2 regions of the Pseudorhizobium halotolerans genome follow, and region 2 is predicted to be linked to the other one. Evidence: predicted binding sites of a transcription regulator. Region 2 holds the regulator's gene; the other holds the start of a gene.

Region 1 (10,608 bases), on a different contig from region 2:
GACCTGAAGAGACGCGGCTGGACCTTTGTCGGCCCGACCACCGTCTACGCCTTCATGCAGGCCATGGGGCTGGTCAATGACCATCTCACCGGCTGCTTCTGCCAGGCCGAGGTCGATCGGCTGCGGGCCGAGTTCATTCGCCCGTGATCTCCGCCAGGACATCCCGCAACTCCCCCAGATGCTCGATCTGCCGGAAGCGTGGGGCGTCCGTCGGCGGCTCGACATGCTCCACCACCCAGGTCAGTTCGTGCGGCACGAAGACGCCGTAACTGCCGGCGGCGATTGCCGGTACGATGTCGGACTTCAGCGAATTTCCCACCATCATCGCGCGGTCTGGTCCATCGGCGACCTTTGAGAAGATCCGCCGGTAGGTGGTGGCGCTCTTGTCGCTGACGATCTCGATCGCGTCGAAGAGCTCGCCAAGGCCCGATTGCGCCAGCTTGCGCTCCTGGTCGAACAGGTCTCCTTTCGTGATCAGCACGAGCAGGTACTCGCCGTTGAGTGCGCGAAGCGTCTCCTCCACATGCGGCATTGTCTCGACAGGGTGGCGCAGGAGGTCACGGCCGATATCAAGGATTTCCGCGATCGTCTTCGCAGGCACGCGACCATCCGTGATCTCGATCGCCGTCTCGATCATCGAGAGTGTGAAGCCCTTGATGCCGAAGCCGTAATGCTCGAGGTTCCGCTTCTCCGCCTCCAGCAGCCGCTCGGAAACATGACTTCCCTCGGCGTAATCGCCAAGCAGAGTGGCAAAATGCTCCTCTGTCAGGCGGTAGAACTGCTCGTTTTGCCAGAGCGTGTCGTCGGCATCGAAGCCGATGGCCGTGATGGGGCGCATGATCAATCCTCCAGCGTCCCATATGGACCGGAGAGGAGAGCCGGGCAAGGATTCTGCCCGGCTCCGAATGTTACTGTCCGCGTTCTTCCAGCCACTTGCGCATGTCGGCGATCTCCGCCTCCTGCGCCTTGATCACCTCTTCAGCGAGCTTGCGCATTTCCGGATCCTTGCCGTGTTCGAGCTGGATCTTCGCCATGTCGATTGCGCCCTGGTGATGCGGGATCATACTACGCACGAAGTCGATATCGGCGTCGCCTGTATAGTCGATCGCCATATCCTCGTGCATCTTCAGGTTGGCGTCCTCGAACGCCTTGGCCACTGGATCGTCGGACGCAGCCGCAGTGGTGTCGGCGTGGCCGTGGCCTTGCATGTCCTGCGCCATGGCAGGCGTCATGAGAAGGAGCGCGAGCCCGGACGTGGTGATGAGGTGTCTTGCAGACATAATTCTTCCTTTTCGTATCTCTGGTTTGGATTTGAGCGGAATTCACATCACGAACTTCGGTGGGCGCTCCAGAGGTGACGGTTCGGAAGAGGAAATGACCCTGGCCTTGTCTCCCACGCGATAAAAGAGGCGTCCGCTATAGCCGACCTCAAATGGACGAGGCGGCAGGATGACCGGGCAGATGATGCAGAAGGTCATAGGACAGGGGGCTTCATGCGTCTCGTCGGCGAAACGGTTCACCTGCCGTTCACTCGAGGCGCTGGCGGAACGACCCTGATGGAGATGATAACCCGTTGGTCGCTCCGAAAGCGCTGGGGCGGGCACCCGCGCATCGGCACGCGCGGCGGCAGGCGAGACGCCGCCGGCGAATATCCAGAAGACGAGGAGCAGCAGCGCCGATAGATGCTTCATGCGAAACTGCTTACTCCTGAATTGCGGCATGGCAATCGTCCTATCGCAAGACCCGCTTGGCGATGACCTGATGGACAATCTGATAGTCTCTGCCTTGCTCCCCGAACGGCACGACGGGCCATGGCCAATGCTCGTCGGCATTCGGCGCGGATACCCCGTGCATGAGGTCTGCCGACTTCAGCGTCTCGCCGGAGCGGCCGACGATCCTGTAGGCGAGATCCGTCAGGAGAATCGTCGTGCAGGGCAGGGCCGTCAGATCGCGCAGATGTGCCTCGAGGAGTTGCGGTACGACATCCGCCGGTGACATATCCTTGTCTTGTTCAAGGCGGCGCTCGGCACCCACGCCGATCTGCGACAGCAGGTTGGCCGAGATCACCAGGTCCAGGTAGGGGACTTGCCGAAGGAAGGCGAGCGGCTCCGGGCGCTCCCCGGCCAGCGCATCGCTGAATCCCGAGAGATCCCGATGGATGAGCCGCACATTGTCCAGACGCTTGGCTTTGAGCCACAGGCGCACGCTCGCCAGATGCACCAGATCAACCAGTACGACCGTGTCGAAGGTGCGGGCGAGGGCTTCCACGGGCACGTCCCGCAGAAGCCCCGAACCAAGCACCACCGCCGTCCGTCGCTGGCGCATCCGACCGATCGTGTCGGCAACGAACCGCCGGCAGTTTCCCTCATGCGCCGCCCATTCGTCCTTGCAGCGCGTGGCGCGCGACCAGAGGCTGACCGAGGAGCCAAGGAAAGGGCGAAATTCGCTTGGCGTGCCCGGAGTGGTCGCGACGTATTGAAGAGCCTCGGCAATCATCAGGTCGCGTTAGCAAAATGTGGCAGGCTCCGCCAGCCGGCCGCCCTTGCCGCTCTCTTCTCCATCCTCTAAGAAACCGCTCACGAAATCCGGCCCTTCCGGGCCGCCGGCAATGGACATCCGATCATGAGCGAGAAGCAGAAGAAACCCCAGAAGCTGAAGGCCCGCCTGCCGCGCGGCTTCGTCGATCGCTCGGCTGCCGATATCCATGCCACCAACGAGATGATCGCCAAGATCCGCGAGGTCTACGAGCGCTACGGCTTCGATCCGGTCGAGACGCCGCTCTTCGAGTACACGGACGCCTTGGGAAAGTTCCTGCCGGATGCCGATCGCCCCAACGAAGGCGTCTTCTCGCTGCAGGACGATGACGACCAGTGGATGAGCCTGCGTTACGACCTGACGGCGCCGCTCGCCCGCCATGTCGCCGAAAACTTCAACGAGATCCAACTGCCCTTCCGCACCTATCGCGCCGGCTATGTCTTCCGCAACGAGAAGCCCGGCCCCGGCCGCTTCCGCCAGTTCATGCAGTTTGATGCCGATACGGTCGGCGCAGCCGGCGTCCAGGCCGATGCCGAAATGTGCATGATGATGGCCGACACGATGGAAGCCCTCGGCATCCAGCGCGGCGACTATGTGATCCGGGTGAACAACCGCAAGGTGCTCGACGGAGTCATGGAGGCAATCGGGCTTGGCGGCGAGGAGAATGCCGGGCGCCGGTTGAGCGTCCTGCGCGCGATCGACAAGCTCGACAAATTTGGGCCGGAGGGTGTCCGCCTGTTGCTTGGCGAGGGTCGCAGGGATGAGAGCGGCGACTTCACTAAAGGTGCTGGTCTGGACGAGGAGCAGATCAAGATCGTTGAGGAGAAGATCGTGTTCTTCTCGACTGGTGCTCGGTTCACACGTGCCAAGTCGGGTGGACTGGTTGACAATGTTGTACTGGATCAGCGGCAGCTAGATGATCCAGAGGCTCTTTGGCTGGATAACCTCGATCTGGCGGAAATGGTAGGTCAAAGAGGAGCCGACAACGACACTGGCCGGGCTGCGGCTGCAGAGCTCCGTATCATGGCGGAGATTTTCAGCGCGGCAGGGTATGGAACGCATCGTATTACAATCGACCCCTCCGTCGTCCGCGGCCTGGAATACTACACCGGTCCGGTTTTCGAAGCTGAACTCCTCTTCGACGTCACCAACGAAAAGGGTGAAAAGGTCGTGTTCGGCTCCGTCGGCGGCGGCGGGCGCTATGACGGGCTCGTGTCGCGCTTCATGGGACAGCCGGTTCCCGCCACCGGCTTTTCCATCGGTGTCTCGCGCCTGATGACGGCGCTGAAGAACCTCGGCAAGCTGGGACAGGACGAAGTGCTTGGTCCAGTCCTCGTCACCGTCATGGACGGCGATGTCGACAGCATGGGCCGCTACCAGCGCTTCACGCAGGAGCTTCGCAATGCCGGTATTCGGGCCGAAATGTACCAGGGCAACTGGAAGAAGTTCGGCAACCAGCTGAAATATGCCGACCGCCGCGGCTCACCCATCGCCATCATACAGGGCGGCGACGAGCGGGCAGAGGGCGTCGTCCAGATCAAGGACCTGATCGAGGGCAAGCGCCTCTCTGGCGAGATCGAGGATAACGCCGCCTGGCGCGAGGCGCGGGTGGCGCAGGAGACGGTTCCGGAAGCCGACCTCGTTGCCAAGGTAAAGGAAATCCTGGCCGCCCAGGCGGAAGACCGGCGGCGGGCAGGCTGACCATGCCGCTGATCGACATGCCGGCTTTTGCCGGTGACCTGCTGGAGGAGTTCGAGACGCGCCAAACGGCGCGGGTCAACACGCCGGTGATCCAGCCGGCCGAGCCCTTTCTCGACATGGCCGGCGAGGACCTGCGCCGCCGCATCTTCCTGACCGAGAGCGAAACCGGCGCCAGCCTCTGCCTGCGTCCGGAATTCACCATTCCGGTCTGCCTGCGCCATATCGAGACCGCGACCGGCACGCCGAGGCGCTACTCCTATCTCGGCGAAGTCTTCCGCCAGCGCCGCGAAGGTTCGCACGAGTTCTACCAGGCCGGTATCGAAGATCTGGGCGAGAGCGACACGGCCGCCGCCGACGCCCGCGCGATCGGCGATGCGATGGGCATTCTCGGCCGGCTTATTCCCGGACGCACTCTTGCGCTGACGCTCGGCGACCAGGCGGTTTTCGAAGCTGTTGTGAAGGCGCTTGGCCTGCCGCTCGGCTGGCAGAAGCGGCTGATCCATGCCTTCGGCGACATGGCACACCTCGAGGCGCTTCTGGACAGGCTCGCGCGGCCGCAGCCGGTCACCGGTCTCGATCCGCAGATAGCGACCCTTCTCGCTTCGGGCGAAGAGGATGAACTCGTGGCGCGGATCGACCGCACCATGCAGGAGACGGGTTACTCCACCAATGCCAGCCGTTCGCCCATCGAGATCGCGCGGCGCCTGAAGGACAAGCGGGCGCTTGCCGAGACGAGGCTCGACGGTGGCGCCTTGCTTCTCCTGCGGGAATTTCTGACGCTCAGACTGCCGCTCGCCGATGCGTCCTCGGCGCTCGCGGGCTTTGCCGATGCAGCTGGGCTGGACCTAGACCCGGCGCTTGCCCGGTTCGACGCGCGGCTGGCCGCACTGACCGAAAGCGGGCTTGATCTCTCCGGCATGACCTATCGCGCCGCCTTCGGCCGTCCTTTGGACTATTATACCGGCCTCGTTTTCGAGGTGACCGAGACAGGGTCATCGGCCGTGCTTGCGGGTGGCGGCCGCTTTGACCGGCTGCTGACGTTACTGGGGGCGACGGATCGCATTCCGGCGGTAGGCTTCGCTCTCTGGCTCGACCGGATCGAGCAGGCGAGGGACCAGGGATGACGATCACCATCGCACTGCCCTCCAAGGGGCGCATCAAGGACGACACAGCCGCTGTTTTCGATCGCGCCGGCCTCGCCATATCCGCCGTCGGCAATGACCGCTCCTATCGCGGTCGGATCGATGGCATGGAAGGCGTCGAGGTCGCCTATCTCTCGGCGTCGGAGATTGCGCGGGAACTGGCGGCCGGCGCGGTCGATTTCGGTGTCACCGGCGAGGATCTCGTGCGCGAGGGTATGGCCGAGGTCGATGCCAACGTGGAATTCTGTGCTCGTCTCGGCTTCGGCCAGGCGGATGTCGTCGTCGCAGTGCCGGAGATCTGGCTGGATGTGGAGACGATGGAAGATCTGGGGGACGTCGCCGCCGATTTTCGCACCCGCCACGGCCGGCGTCTTGCGATCGCCACGAAATACTGGCGGCTCACGCAGCAGTTCTTTTCGCGCCAGCATGGCATCCAGCTCTACCGGATCGTCGAGAGCCTAGGGGCTACCGAGGGTGCGCCGGCAGCAGGCCAGGCGGATATCATCGTCGACATCACCTCCACCGGCTCCACGCTCAAGGCAAACCACCTGAAGGTGCTTAGCGATGGCGTGATCCTGAAGAGCGAAGCCTGCCTTGTTCGTGCACGCAAGCCTGAGCACGACCGGGACCCTCGGATCGGCCGGATCATCCAGGCAGTGCAAGGCGCGGTTATCTAAACGGATGGCCGAGGACGACAACATCATCGGCCTCTACGAGCGGCACGCGCAGGCTTTCGACCAGTTGCGCGGCAAGAACCTCTTCGAGAAGCCCTGGCTGGATCGCTTCGCCGCGCTTCTTCCGCCGAGCGGTACGATTCTGGATCTCGGCTGCGGCTCCGGAGAGCCGATCGCGGGCCATTTCATTGCCCGCGGCTTTCGTCTGACCGGTGTCGACAGTTCCCCGTCGCTGATCGAGCTGGCAAGACAGCGGTTTCCCGATCAGCAGTGGATCGTCCGCGACATGCGCAGGCTGCCGCCCGGGCGGACCTTCAACGGCGTCATCGCCTGGCACAGCTTCTTCCATCTCAGCCCCGCGGACCAGCACGCCATGTTCCCGGTCTTCGCTTACCTCGCGGCACCCGGGGCAGCGCTGCTGTTCACGGCCGGCCATTTCGAGGGCGTGGCGATGGGGGAGTTCGGCGGCGAGCCGCTCTATCACGCGAGCCTGTCGCGGCAGGAGTATGGGGACCTGCTGGCGGTAAACGGTTTTAAACTCGTGGCGCAGATGGACCAGGATCTCGCCTGCGGTGGCGCCACCGTCTGGCTGGCGCAGCGCGTCATCTGACATACACGAAAAACCGCCGGTCCGTGTGGGATCCGGCGGGTTTGCCTTGGGCAGGGAATGTCGAAGGCTAGGCGGCGATTGCGACTGTACCGCGGCGGCGGGCGTCGAGCGAATAGGCGCCGGCTCCAACAGCGGCAAGCGCCAGGAAGCCGCCGGCGATCGTCAGGTTTTTCATCATCATCAGGCCGTTAAACATGGTCAGCAGGCCATTGGCCGCTTCCGGGAAGTCAGGCACGTTGATGGCGCCGGAGTGGAAGACGAGGCCCGTGAAGGCGGAGAAGAGCGCAAGCAGGATCGCCGAGATGCGAGTCTGGAAGCCGACCAGCACGAAGAGGCCGACGATCAGTTCGAACAGGCCTGCGAGATAGGCGAGCGCGGTCGCGGCCGGGAAACCGGCCCCAGCGATCATACCTGCGGTGCCTGCAGGATCGAGGAGCTTCGGATAGCCGGACAGGATGAACATTGCCGAAAGCAGGACGCGGGCGGCAAGCAGCAGAAGGTTGTTGGTCGAGGTGTTGGGCATGGGGGTTCTCCAGAAATAGATATTGATGTTCAGTGGCATCGAATTCTGGAGCGGAATATGCCCGCCTTTTGCATCGTCAGAAAGATGAACAATCGGAGACAGATCGTCGTCGAAAATTGAACGGTAGAGGGAACTGGGCTTCTTTCACCCCAACAGAAAAGGGCGGTCCGAAGACCGCCCTTCCTGATTTGAACCGGATGGCTCAGATGTAGGACCAGAAGGTCTTACATCATGTCCATTCCGCCCATTCCGCCCATGCCGCCAGGCATGCCTGCCGGGGCATCCTTCTTCGGCAGTTCGGCGATCATGGCTTCCGTCGTGACGAGGAGGCCGGCAACCGAGGCTGCGTCCTGGAGGGCGGTGCGAACGACCTTGACCGGGTCGACGATACCCATGGCGATCATGTCGCCATACTCGCCGGTCTGAGCGTTGTAGCCGTAGTTGTCGGTGTTGCCTTCGAGGATCTTGCCGACGACGATCGAAGCTTCGTCACCAGCGTTCTCTGCGATCTGGCGGGCCGGAGCCTGCAGCGCGCGGCGAACGATGTTGATGCCGGCTTCCTGGTCGGCGTTCTCGCCCTTGACCGAGAGCTGGTGGGAAGCACGCAGCAGAGCGACGCCGCCGCCCGGTACGATGCCTTCCTGAACGGCAGCGCGGGTCGCGTTGAGCGCGTCGTCGATGCGGTCCTTCTTTTCCTTCACTTCGACTTCCGTCGAGCCGCCAACGCGGATCACGGCAACGCCGCCAGCGAGCTTTGCAAGGCGTTCCTGCAGCTTCTCGCGGTCGTAGTCCGAAGTCGTCTCTTCGATCTGCGCCTTGATCTGGGCAACACGGCCTTCGATGTCGGTCTTCTGGCCGGCACCGTCGACGATCGTGGTGTTTTCCTTGGAGATGGAGACCTTCTTCGAACGGCCGAGCATGTCGAGGGTAACATTCTCCAGCTTGATGCCGAGGTCTTCGGAGATGACTGTGCCGCCCGTCAGGATGGCGATGTCTTCGAGCATGGCCTTGCGGCGGTCGCCGAAGCCCGGAGCCTTGACGGCAGCGATCTTGAGGCCACCGCGCAGCTTGTTGACGACGAGCGTTGCGAGAGCTTCGCCTTCGACGTCTTCAGCGATGATGAGGAGCGGCTTGCCCGACTGAACCACGGCTTCCAGGACCGGCAGCATGGCCTGCAGGTTGGAGAGCTTCTTCTCGTGCAGCAGGATGTAGGGATCGTCGAGATCCGCAACCATCTTTTCCGGGTTGGTCACGAAGTAAGGCGACAGGTAGCCGCGGTCGAACTGCATGCCTTCGACGACTTCGAGTTCGGTTTCAGCGGTCTTGGCTTCTTCAACCGTGATGACGCCTTCATTGCCGACCTTTTGCATTGCTTCAGCAATGTCGAGGCCGATCTGGCGCTCGCCGTTGGCGGAGATGGTGCCAACCTGTGCGACTTCTTCCGACGTGTTGATCTTCTTGGCCTTGGCCTGGAGATCGGCGACAACGGCCTTGACGGCGAGGTCGATGCCGCGCTTCAGGTCCATCGGGTTCATGCCGGCTGCAACAGCCTTGTTGCCTTCGCGGACGATGGCCTGGGCGAGAACCGTTGCAGTCGTGGTGCCGTCACCGGCGATGTCGTTGGTCTTCGAAGCGACTTCGCGGACCATCTGGGCGCCCATGTTCTCGAACTTGTCTTCCAGTTCGATTTCCTTGGCGACGGAGACGCCGTCCTTCGTGATGCGCGGTGCGCCGAAGGACTTGTCGATGACGACGTTACGACCCTTCGGGCCGAGGGTGACCTTGACGGCATCGGCGAGGATGTCGACGCCGCGCAGCATCTTTTCGCGCGCGGTGCGGCCGAACTTTACTTCTTTAGCTGCCATTTTGAGAACTCCTGAAAAGGGGTGTCAGCGTGATTTCGGGATGGGCGAGAGGCTGTAAGATCAGCCGATGACGCCCATGATGTCGGATTCCTTCATGATGAGGAGATCGACGCCATCGAGCTTGACTTCAGTGCCGGACCACTTGCCGAACAGGACGCGGTCGCCGACCTTGACGTCGAGAGCGACCTGCTTGCCGCTTTCGTCGCGGGCGCCCGGGCCAACGGCGATGACTTCACCTTCGGCAGGCTTTTCCTTGGCGGTGTCCGGGATGATGATGCCACCCTTGGTCTTTTCTTCAGACTCGACGCGACGAACGACGACGCGGTCGTGCAGGGGGCGGAAATTGGTGCTTGCCATTGTCTAATCCCTCGATCAAATGACATGGACAGGTCTGCGGACCCGTATCTGGTTGCTAGCACTCACTAGAGGAGAGTGCTAGCTGGCGTCGAGATAAGCTCGGCTTGAATGAGAGTCAAGAACGAGCTGGATCGAAATTTCCAGCAATCTCGTTCGATGTTGCCATGTCCCTGGAAGGCAGGAAAAGCCTTGCCATCCTGCACCAGCTTTGCAATGTCAGCGCCGGTTCAGATATCGGTTCGGGAAAAGACATGGCCAAGCGCATCAGCAGTCTCACAGAGATTACCGGCAGTTACGACGTGGTTCTGTCGGATGTCTGGGGCGTGGTCCACAATGGCGTCGATGCCTTCCCGGATGCCTGCAAGGCGCTGGCCGACGCACGTGTGGCAGGGACGACCGTCGTTCTGATCACCAATTCCCCGCGGCCTTCGCCCGGCGTGATCTCCCAGCTTCGGCTGCTAGGCGTTCCCGACAGTTCCTATGACGGCATCGTCACCTCGGGTGACGTGACGCGCCACCTGATCGCTGAAGGCCCGCGGAAGGTTTTCCTGCTGGGCCCGGAACGCGACATGCCGCTATTCGACGGCCTGGATGTCGAGGTGGTCGGCGCGGATGAGGCAGACGCCATCGTCTGCACCGGTTTCTTCGATGACGAGAAGGAGGTGCCGGAAGATTATCACGACATGCTCGTCGCCTTCCAGAAGCGCGATGTTCCCTTCATCTGCGCCAATCCGGATCTGGTGGTCGAACGCGGACACCGCATCATTCCCTGTGCTGGGGCCGTTGCCGCCTATTACGAGGATCTCGGCGGCAAGAGCCGCATTGCCGGCAAGCCGCACACCCCGATCTACGAGGAGGCGCTTGCTTTCGCCCGCCAGGCGCGCGGCGAGGTTGCCAGAGAGCGGGTCCTTGCGATCGGCGACGGCATGCCGACGGATGTCCGCGGCGCCATCAGCCAGGGCCTTGACCTCCTCTACGTCAGCGCCGGCATCCACGTGACCGAATATACGGTGAACGGGCAGATCGACGAGGCGGTGATGAATGCCTGGCTGAAGCGCGAAGGGGCGGCGCCGAAATGGTGGATGCCGCGGCTCGCCTAGGAATACGCCGATGACAGTCTTCCACCGCAACGAGAAGAAGGAGCCGTTGCCGCCAGGCCTGAAGGGCGGTGTCGTGGCGATTGGCAATTTCGATGGGGTCC
Region 2 (10,608 bases):
TGTCCGCTTCGTCCGATAGGCCGGCAGGACGCAGGAGCGACCCAGTTCCATGAACAGCTTGTCGGGATGACGCGCAAGCAACGGCTCGATCTCGAACTCCGAGGCGCTGTAGAAGCCGCCATGGGACATGGCCACCTGATGGCGCAACAGGCGGTAAGTGCCGACGATCTGATCCTCGATCTCACCTTTGATGGCGCGATCGATGACGAGGAGGTGGTCGCAGATGGCATCGAAGGAATCGACGTCACGGCGAAGGCGCATCGCCTCCGGGGGCAGTTGTGCCTTCATCTCTTCCACGAAGACGCGGTAGCGGACGGCCTGTGCCGCATCCACTTCACGCGCCGTCCGCGCAAGCCGCGTTTCCAGGCTGCCGATCCGTCCAAGGATCTCATCGGCCGGCTGCTGAACCAAAGTCTGGCTGGGGTTCGCGTTCACGTCATGCTTCAGAAGGTCTAGCGCCATGGCGATTTGCCCCACAGGTTCAACTCACCGCCGTATAATCATCTTCCCGCAACAGAAAAATGACAATGGGTGTCACAATAGGTTGGGGCAGAGCCGCCCGTCAATGCAGTTCCGTTGGCGCCACCTTACGCGAGGCCAGCTGTTCGACCAGTTGCAGCAGATGCTGAGGATCCGTGGGCTTCCCGAGCCGCGCGCTTATGTCGAGTGCTTCCGAACCGACCAGCGACTGTCCTGAAGCATCTCCGGAAAGCACGATGACCGGCGTGGCTGAAAGCCGGTTCAAACCTTCATGCCGCCGCAGTTCCGACAATGCCTCCATGGTGGGCATGCCCGGCATGTGAAGGTCGGTGATAATGACATCGGGGCGACCGTCCGGTATCACGGCATGATCGAGAATCGATCTTGCATTGTCGACGATATCCACCCGATGGCCTCTTTTCCTCAGAGCAGCACTGACCAGTTTCGCTCCTACGGGATCATCCTCTGCGACAAGAACATGTAGTCTCGACACTGCAGGTGGGCTCACCGCTTCCGTTGTCGATCCGGCCGGGAGACTCGCTTCTTCACGGCTCCGGGAACCATTGAGGCGGCCGGACAGGACATCGATCAGTGATTTCTCACGCAGCGGTCGTATCAGCCATGCGTCATAGAGTTCCTGCGGCTGCGAGGCCCGCTCTTCCGGGTTGACGAGGAGGATGCGGTGCAGCGGACCGGTGCCTTGACCGCCTACCGACTGGGCCGCCAGCCGATGATCGACAATGAGATCGGTAAAGGGCGTCAGCGCGGAATCGCCCGTGAGCAGCTCGGCTGCATCCGCCGTACTCTCGACATGGCGGCAGGTCCCCCCCAGCGTTTCAATCGTCGCGACGGTTGCCGTGGCCGCCGGCCCGGCTGGTGCCAGCAACAGCACCCTATTGCGCTCCAGCAAGCTCCCTCGCCGGGTAGCGCCCGCCGGCGCATCCTCCGCAAGCCTCAGCGGGAAACGGATCGTGAAGGTGGTGCCCAGGCCAGGCTCGCTCGCCGCCGAGAGACTGCCGCCGAGTTCGCGCAATATATGAAGCGCTATGGCAAGCCCGAGACCTGTTCCGCCACTGCGCTGGGCGGCATCACCCATCTGCTCGAACTCACGGAACAGCCGCATCCGCGCATCGGCGTTCATTCCGGGGCCCGTGTCGGCGACGGCGATGACGATGTCGGAACCTTCCGTGCAGACGCTGATCAGGACGCCGCCGCGTTCCGTGAACTTCACGGCATTGCCGATCACGTTGAAAAGCACCTGCCTAAGACGGGCGGGATCGAACTCAAGCAGTTCCGGTACGTCTGCAGCAACCGTCGCGGCGAGCTCTATGCCCTTCTCATGCGCGCGCGGTGCGAGCATTTCCACGACTGTCTCGATCTGTTGACGAATGCTGGCGGTCCGGTTGTTGAGGCGAAAGCGTCCCGCTTCGAGCGTCGAGAAGTCTAGGAGGTCTTCTACGAGTTGGGCCAGCGCATGCCCCGACTGGCGGATGCCGCTCAGATAGTTCTGCTGTTCGGCGGTAAGCCGCGTCTGTCCGAGAAGATGGGTCATGCCGAGGATGCCGTTCAGCGGCGTTCGCAGTTCGTGCACGACCGTGGCAATCTGGCGGGATTTTGCGGCGCTTTCCGCTTCTGCGTCACGCAGCCGCCTGCCGGAAATGCGATCTATCAAGACCGAGCAGCTGTCACGCAGCCGCGGCAGGCGATCCTTCAAGGTGGCAAAGGGGAAACGCATCGGAAATGGCCCGGCACAGTTTCCCCGAACATTGCACCTGCAAAGCTAACAAATCTCTACTCGCTCTCGCTGGCGCGGGCAGCCTTCCGCGACCCCAGCAGCTCATCCAGGATGACCAGGGCAGCCCCGATCGAGATCAAACTGTCGGCAAGGTTGAAGACGGCGAAAGACCAGGTCTGCGTATAGAAGAGAATGTAATCGATCACGTGGCCATAGACGAACCCATCGATCAGGTTGCCGATCGCGCCTGCGACGATGAGGGTGAATCCGAGATGGGCGAAACCACGTTCCCCCGGCGTGCGGCGCCAGAGCCAGAGCACGAACGCGACAATGACGACCCGCATGCCGATGATGAACTCCCTCTCCATTCCCGACAGGAGAGAGAAGGCGACGCCGAGATTGTAGGTCCGGTAGAGCGCCAGCATCGGCAGGACGGGAACCGCCTCTTCCAGCGGCAGATAGGCTTCGACCGCAAGTTTGATCGCCTGATCCAGCACGACGGCAATGACGATAAGCACTCCGGCGACGAGCGGACGTGAGAACCTGGAAGCAGTCGCTACCATCATCCGGCGTCCTCCAGCTTCAGGAGATGACGGCGGGCCTCAAAGAGCATGACCGCCGTCGCGACCGCAAGATTGAGGCTGTCTGCCCTGCCCTGCTGTGGGATGCGCACCAGTCGATCTGCGGACTTCGCCAGTGCCTCGGGAAGACCTGATTGTTCATTACCCATCAGCAGGACCGTCGGTTTCTTTTCATAATTGACTGTCCGATAGTCAACCGCACCGGCGAGATGGGTTGCGACGACCTGGGCACCCGAACGCTTCTGCCACGCAAAGAATTCCTCGGTCGTCGCTCTGGCGAGGGGGACCGCGAAAACGGATCCCATCGTGGCGCGGACGGTTTCCAGCGAGAAGGGATCGGTACATTCCCCGATCAGGATCACGCCAGAGGCACCGGCCGCGTCCGCGGTGCGGATGATCGTGCCCAGATTGCCCGGATCGCGGACGCGATCGAGGGCCACGTAGGTCACGCCTTGGCTCGGCCGGAGGTCGTCAAGCGGCGTCCAGCGCTGCTCGAAAATGCCGACCACCATTTGCGGATTGTCCCGCCGCGTGATCGAGGAGAGAACCTTCTCGCTTACTTCCAGCACGAGCCCCCCCTTGGCGACTGTGCGGGCAGCTACCTGTTCCACCAGAGGCTTTCCCTTGGCGGCCTTCGCATAGACGAGGATCCGGATAGTCCAGCCCAGTTCCAGCGCATCGATGACCAGCTTCAGCCCTTCTGCCATGAAGGTCCCGCTCTGCTCGCGATCCTTCTTGTTGCTGAGCGCCTTGATATCCTTGACGATCGGGTTTGAGAGGCTGGTCACCTCTTTTACCTGGCCGACGCGCCGAGAACCCTCGTTGTGGTGGTCATTGATCATTCGCGCACCCAGCGACTGAATAGGGATGTTGACAGTGCACGGCCGACAGCACCGCCGTCGATTCCCGTTTCGCGGATAACCAGTTCTCCCGATTCCACGACACCGCCCGCGCCGCGCATGGTCTCGCGCATCAGTTCGTGGATCGAATAAAAGCTCGCCCGGATCGAATAGGCGGTCAGCACAAGGCCGACAGCGTTAGGAGACAGCAGTTCTCGGCACACGTCCAGCATCAGGGGAAGATGCTCGAACAGGTGCCAGACTTCGCCATTGGGACCTCGGCCGAACTTCGGCGGATCGGTCAGGATAATGTCGTAGTGGTTGCCTCGCCGTTCCTCCCTCTGGATGAACTTCATGGCGTCTTCGCAAATCCAACGGATCGGCGCCCGCTCCAGGCGCGACAAGGCTTGGTTCTCGCGAGCCCATCCAATCGCCTTCTTCGACGCGTCAACATGGGTGACCTCGGCGCCGGCAGCGGCCGCGACAAGCGAGGCGACCCCCGTATAACCGAAGAGGTTCAGCACCTTGAGCGGGCGACCAGCGCTCTCGACCTGCTGCTTCATCCACTCCCAGTGGACGATCTGCTCCGGGAACACGCCGACATGCCGAAAAGAGGTGAACCGACCGAGGAAATCGACGCCAAGCAGCGACAGGGGCCAGGTTTCTCCCAGCGCCTCCTTCGGAAAGCGCCAGCGTCCAATGCCGTCCTCGTCCGTATCTCCTGTGAAGACGGCATCGACCTTCTCCCAGACTGAAGGGGGGAGCGACGGCTGCCAGAGCGCCTGCGCCTCGGGCCGGACGATCCGATAAGGCCCATATTGCTCGAGCTTCAACCCATTGCCGCTGTCGATCAGGTGAAAGTCCCCGGCACCACGCGACTCCAGGATCACCGGCACGCGCTCCGACGGGCGTTCTCCGACCCGCTGGATGAGGGGCCGCTGTGGCGCCGGCTCGGCCGCCGCTCGGCCGCCAGCGACAGATCCTCCCTCGCGCTCTCCCTTTACCGGCCCGCCGGGACGGGGGCGCGCGGAACGCGGGCTGCCGCTCGTGCCGGGTCTCCGCTCCGTGCGTTTTTCCCTGTTTTTCACTGCACATCCGATCGGTTGACGTTTCGCTGCAAATAGCAATTGCCCCGGCAGTTGGCAAAGGGCTTTAGAGCCGGCGAGGGTCACCGGAGACCTTCTACTCTGGGGCGTCCATTAGGGATGCGTTGACTTTAGAGGTTCACAGGCGTAGAAGCCCGCCGCAATTGCAACGGACAAAGCAAGCACCCTTACCCACTCCCCATGCCTCCTAAAAACATCCCGGTGCCGCGTGAAGCGCTTGGATGAGGTGGATGGTTGGCGTAGACTGAAACACGCAAGTCACGATAAGAAGGAACCAATCCATGAGTGTGCGTGTATCTGGTAAACAGATGGAGATCGGTGAATCGTTCCGCCAGCGGATCGAGGACCAGATCGGCGAGGCTGTCGCCAAGTACTTCGACGGGGGGTACGCAGGTCAGGTGATCGTGGAGAAATCCGGATCGCGTTTTTCGGCCGATTGCAAGATACATCTCGATACCGGCATTGTCCTGCATGCAGCAGGCCAGGCGAACGATCCGCAGCTGAGCTTCGATGCCGCCGCAGAGCGCATCGAGAAGCGCCTTCGGCGCTATAAGCGCAAGCTGAAGGACCATCATGGCGGTTCCCACGGCAACGGCCAGGAAATCGCTTACACCGTCATGGATGCCATTCCGGAAGAAGACGAGGAACTGCCAGAGGATTTCGCGCCCACCATCGTGGCGGAAAGTTCCAAGCAGTTGCGCACGATGTCGGTCGCTACCGCCGTCATGGCCCTGGACATGACCGACGAGCCGGTTCTGCTTTTCCGGAGCCCCGGCAAGGAAGACCTGAACATCGTCTATCGCCGCAACGACGGCAATATCGGCTGGATCGACTCCACCAATATCAAAGGCTAACGATTCTGGGAGAGCGTCGGCGACGACGCTCCCTCCACCTTGCGGTGGTAAAAAGGAAGAAGAGAATGGCTTTGGCAGATCTGCTACAGCAAGATGCGATTATTCCCGCCCTAAAAGTGAATTCCAAGAAGCAGCTGTTGCAGGAGTTGGCCTCTAGGGCCTCCAAGCTCACCGGGGTTGCCGAGCGGGAGATCTTCGACGTCATCCTGCAGCGGGAACGGTTGGGTTCAACCGGCGTCGGTCACGGCGTGGCCATTCCGCATGGCAAGCTCAACAGTATTTCGTCCATTAGCGGTGTCTTCGCGCGGCTTGAAACGCCCGTCGATTTCGAAGCGTTGGACGATGAACCCGTCGATCTCGTATTCCTTCTGCTTGCTCCCGAAGGGGCAGGAGCGGACCACCTCAAGGCGCTTTCGCGGATCGCCCGAGTGTTGCGCGACCAGGAACTGGTCGCGAAGCTTCGCCAGACGGATTCGGCATCGGCGATCTACGCCTTCCTGAACCAGGAACAGGCAACCGCCGCCTGACAACAGAGCTGAGAACGAAATAGCCGCCCGGCGCGTATGGCAGCGGGCGGCTATTTTGCTTTTACGGAAAGGTTGTCAGCCGTTAGTTGTCTCGCTCTCGCCGGGGGCGGTGGTTGCGTCGATCTTCGGCCCTCCCTTCGAAACGCCCACCATGGCCGGCCTCAGGACACGCTCACCGATCGTGTAACCCGCCTGAACCACCTGGAGAATGGTGTTGTTCGGCACTTCGGGATTGGGGATCTCGAACATGGCCTGGTGGAAGTTGGGATCGAACTTTTGGCCCTCGGCGTCCATCTTCTTCACGCCGTGGCGTTCGAGCGCAGACAGCATCGAACGTTCGGTCATTTCCACGCCTTCGAGCAGCGAGGTCAGGCTCTGGTCGGCCGCGGCACGAATTTCGGCCGGGACGGCATCGATCGCCCGACGGAGATTGTCGGAGACGGCCAGCATGTCGCGCGCGAAAGCGGCGACCGAATAGGACTTTGCGTCCTTCACATCGCGTTCCGTACGACGACGCAGGTTTTCCATCTCGGCGGCCATACGCAGGAAACGATCACGAAGATCGGCATTTTCGGCCCTAATTGCCTCGATGGGATCAGGCTCGGCGGTCTGAGATTCACCACCCTCAACCGTCTCCTGATCCTGCTGCCCCGATGCTATAGCCTCGGCAGCATTTTCCGCGGCGGTTTCGTGCGTTCCCGCGTCAGGTCCGGTTTTCTTTGTCTCGTCGGTCATGACCTTCTCCGGTATCTTCGTTCACAAAGTCGTGCCCGATATCGAGGTTTGAACCTCAAAAATCAAGGCTGGTCCGAGAATGGGATGTTATCTGGGCTGCCGCGTCAGGCGCGCCAGAAGCTGTGCGGTATAGTCGACCATCGGGACGACCCGCGAATAATTAAGCCGTGTCGGACCTATCACGCCGACGGCCCCCACGATGCGTTCTTCCTGATCCCTGTAGGGGGCGACAATCAGGGACGAGCCGGAGAGCGAGAAGAGCTTGTTCTCCGACCCGATGAAAATCCTGACGCCCGGCCCACTTTCGGCAAGGTTCAGTATCTCGATGAGGCTGTCCTTCTTCTCCAGATCGTCGAAGAGCAGGCGCAGCCTGTCCAGGTCGTCGAGACCCGTCATTCCTTCGAGAAGGTTTGCGCGCCCACGCACGATCAACTGGTTCGGCTTGCCGTCTTCGCGCGTCCCGGACCAGACGGCCAGGCCGCGCTGCACGAGATCCTGCGACAGCGCTGTCAGTTCGGTCTGAACCTGCGTCTTCAGCCTCTCGAGTTCAGCGCGAAGCTCAAGGAGAGTCTGGCCCGTCAGATGAGCATTGAGGAAGTTTGCGGCTTCTGTCAGCTGCGAGGAAGTTACTCCCGCAGGCAGGTCGATGATGCGGTTTTCCACCTGGTTATGTTCGCCCACCAGGACGGCGAGGGCCTTGGTCGGCTCCAGCCGGATGAACTCGACATGTTTGAGAATAGGATCACTCTTGGTGGTGACGACGATGCCGGCGCCGCGCGAGACACCGGAGAGCATCCGGCTGGCATCGTGCATCAGGCTCTCGAGCGGTCGGTCACGGTCCTCCGGGCGGATTTGCCGTTCAATGCTCGTCCGCTCCTCCTCCGAGAGGTCACCCACCTGCATGAAGGCATCGACGAAAAAGCGCAGGCCGGACTGGGTCGGCAATCGCCCTGCGCTGACGTGTGGGGAGTAGATGAGACCGAGCTCTTCCAGATCGCTCATGACATTGCGGACAGATGCCGGCGATAGCGACATGGGCAGGAGGCGGGAGAGATTTCGAGAGCCCAATGGTTCTCCCGTTTCAAGGTAGCTTTCGACGATGCGTCTGAAGATCTCACGCGAACGGTCGTCAAGCACCGCGCCGCTTTCCCTTCGTTCCATCAATCCCATCGTTCCCTTGGAGCCCTCGGTTCGTCTGGGTGGAATATAGTCATCCGGCGCGGTCTTCGCCACACGGAAGTTCTGCGCGCCTTCGGGACCGCTCCGATACGCGCCCCGCCCCTTTTCCTTTGCAAATGCCGGGCGACGTCCGTAGAACGCCTAGGAAATTCTCAGGAGCATGACATGCGGCCTTCAGGCAGAAAAACCGACCAGATGCGCAAGGTTTCCTTCGAGCGCAACTTCTCGAAACATGCGGAAGGGTCCTGCCTCGTCCGCTTCGGCGACACCCACGTTCTCTGCACCGCGAGCCTTGAGGAGAAGCCTCCGGCATGGCTTCGCAACAGCGGCAAGGGCTGGGTGACGGCGGAATACGGCATGCTGCCGCGCGCGACCGGTGATCGGATGAAGCGCGAGGCTGCGTCCGGCAAGCAAGGCGGGCGCACCCAGGAAATCCAGCGCCTGATCGGCCGCTCGCTTCGCGCCGTGGTGGACCTGAGCGCGCTTGGGGAAAAGCAGATCACCATCGACTGCGACGTCATCCAGGCGGACGGCGGCACGCGAACCGCTGCCATCACGGGCGGCTGGATTGCTCTGCACGACTGCCTGAAATGGATGGAAGCCCGCTCGATGACGAAGCTCGACAAGGTCCTGAAGGACCACGTCGCGGCGATCTCCTGCGGTATCTTCGCTGGGCAGTCGGTCATCGACCTCGACTATCTCGAAGATTCCGCCGCCGAAACGGATGCCAATTTCGTCATGACCGGCACGGGCGGAATCGTGGAAGTACAGGGAACCGCCGAGGGGGCGCCGTTCAGCCAGGAGGAGTTCCTTTCCCTGCTGGCTCTGGCGAAGGCGGGTACCGAGGAACTGGTGGCACTTCAGAAGCAGGCCATCACTGCCTGACCGGAGAGAGCGATGCTGATCGAAGGGATGCTCGAGACTGCTCTCTATGCCGAAGATCTCGATGCGGCAGAGGGTTTCTACGGCGGCATCCTGGGACTGGAGCGGATCGTCCGGGCCAGCAACCGCCATGTCTTCTTCCGGTGCGGGCAAGGCGTGCTGCTTGTCTTCAATCCGGACGAGACGGTGAAGCCGCCTGCCGTGAACGGACCGCAAGTCCCGCCACATGGCGCGACAGGCGCAGGCCATGCCTGCTTCCGGGTTGCCCGCAGCAATCTCGACGCTGTCGCCGACACGCTGAAGAAGGCAGGCGTCGCGATCGAGAGCGACGTGATATGGCCGAACGGCGCCCGGTCGATCTACTTCCGCGATCCGGCGGGCAACAGTCTCGAATGCGCCGAACCGGGCCTCTGGTCCATCGGCTGAGGAAATCAGGAACATGCGCAAACTCGACACCAGGACGATCGTCGTCGCCAGCCACAATGCCGGCAAGATCCGCGAGATCGCCGAACTGATCGCTCCGTTCGGCTTCAGCGCGAAATCTGCGGCTGAACTGGCGCTGGAGGAGCCGGCCGAGACCGGTACAACCTTCGAGGAGAACGCAGCCATCAAGGCACTGGCCTCCGCCACGGCATCCGGCCTTCCGGCGCTCTCCGACGATTCCGGCCTCGTCGTCGATGCACTCGATGGGCAACCGGGCGTCTACACTGCCAACTGGGCAGAGCGCGAGGACGGCAGCCGCGATTTCACCATGGCTATGGAGAAGGTCGAGAAGGCGCTTTCAGAGCGCGGGGCAACCACCGCCGAGCAGCGCACCGCCCGCTTCGTGAGCGTGCTTTGCCTTGCCTGGCCGGATGGCCATACGGAGTTCTTCCGTGGCGAGGTCGAGGGCCGCGTCGTCTGGCCGCCCCGGGGAGACAAGGGCTTCGGTTATGACCCGGTCTTCCAGCCGAAGGGCTATGACACGACCTTCGGCGAGATGAGCGCGGAAGAAAAGCATGGCTGGAAGCCCGGGGATTCCGACGCGCTTTCGCACCGCGCCCGCGCATTCAAGCGCTTCGTGGAAACCTGCCTGGAGAGCTGAGCCGTTGAACCCGGACGCGCCCCTTCTGCCCGATACCGGGGAACCCGGCTTCGGCATCTATGTGCATTGGCCGTTCTGCGCGGCCAAGTGTCCCTACTGCGATTTCAACAGCCACGTCCGGCACCAGCCCGTGGACCAGCCTCGCTTTACGGCCGCCTTCCTGCGGGAGATGGCCGCCATGCGCCAGATGAGCGGGCCGAAGACCGTTACCAGTATCTTCCTCGGCGGCGGAACGCCATCGCTGATGGAGCCGGGCACGGTCGCCGCAGTCCTCAACGGCATTGCCCGGTACTGGCATGTGCCGGATGGTATCGAGATCACGATGGAAGCCAATCCGTCCAGCGTCGAGGCGGAGCGGTTCCGCGGCTATCGGGCGGCAGGCGTGAACCGCGTGTCTTTGGGCGTGCAGGCCCTCAACGATGCCGACCTGAAATTTCTGGGCCGGCTCCATGACGTGGCCGACGCGCTGAAGGCGATCCGCCTGGCGCGGGAGATCTTTCCCCGCATGAACTTCGACCTCATCTATGCCCGTCCACGACAGACGGTCGAGGCATGGGAGGCGGAGCTCGAGCAGGCGATCTCCTATGCGGTCGACCACCTCTCGCT

Evidence for each region. Region 2 encodes HrcA, which represses chaperone genes, less so after heat shock. Its sites were predicted from a motif close to GTTAGCACTCNCNNNNNGNGAGTGCTAAC; they were not measured.
Region 1: groES (co-chaperone GroES) is a predicted target of HrcA. The motif match lies at 9,462-9,490, and genes of this name have one in related genera.

What each region holds. Positions count from the first base shown of each region.
Region 1 is NZ_CABFWE030000016.1:306,376-316,983, forward strand. It holds gene FN060_RS21765 (DNA-3-methyladenine glycosylase I) at 1-147, shown strand, start outside; gene FN060_RS21770 (HAD family hydrolase) at 134-844, opposite strand; gene copM (CopM family metallochaperone) at 909-1,280, opposite strand; gene FN060_RS21780 (hypothetical protein) at 1,323-1,691, opposite strand; gene FN060_RS21785 (hypothetical protein) at 1,732-2,496, opposite strand; gene hisS (histidine--tRNA ligase) at 2,623-4,236, shown strand; gene FN060_RS21795 (ATP phosphoribosyltransferase regulatory subunit) at 4,239-5,360, shown strand; gene hisG (ATP phosphoribosyltransferase) at 5,357-6,055, shown strand; gene FN060_RS21805 (class I SAM-dependent DNA methyltransferase) at 6,060-6,662, shown strand; gene FN060_RS21810 (DoxX family protein) at 6,730-7,185, opposite strand; gene groL (chaperonin GroEL) at 7,410-9,050, opposite strand; gene groES (co-chaperone GroES) at 9,111-9,407, opposite strand; gene FN060_RS21825 (TIGR01459 family HAD-type hydrolase) at 9,659-10,507, shown strand; gene FN060_RS21830 (bifunctional riboflavin kinase/FAD synthetase) at 10,518-10,608, shown strand, end outside.
Region 2 is NZ_CABFWE030000007.1:74,325-84,932, forward strand. It holds gene olsB (l-ornithine N(alpha)-acyltransferase) at 1-462, opposite strand, end outside; gene FN060_RS13250 (ATP-binding response regulator) at 563-2,215, opposite strand; gene lspA (signal peptidase II) at 2,272-2,781, opposite strand; gene FN060_RS13260 (TrmH family RNA methyltransferase) at 2,778-3,638, opposite strand; gene FN060_RS13265 (class I SAM-dependent methyltransferase) at 3,635-4,723, opposite strand; gene hpf (ribosome hibernation-promoting factor, HPF/YfiA family) at 5,023-5,595, shown strand; gene ptsN (PTS IIA-like nitrogen regulatory protein PtsN) at 5,661-6,122, shown strand; gene grpE (nucleotide exchange factor GrpE) at 6,198-6,857, opposite strand; gene hrcA (heat-inducible transcriptional repressor HrcA) at 6,945-8,027, opposite strand; gene rph (ribonuclease PH) at 8,202-8,921, shown strand; gene FN060_RS13295 (VOC family protein) at 8,934-9,344, shown strand; gene rdgB (RdgB/HAM1 family non-canonical purine NTP pyrophosphatase) at 9,358-10,002, shown strand; gene hemW (radical SAM family heme chaperone HemW) at 10,007-10,608, shown strand, end outside.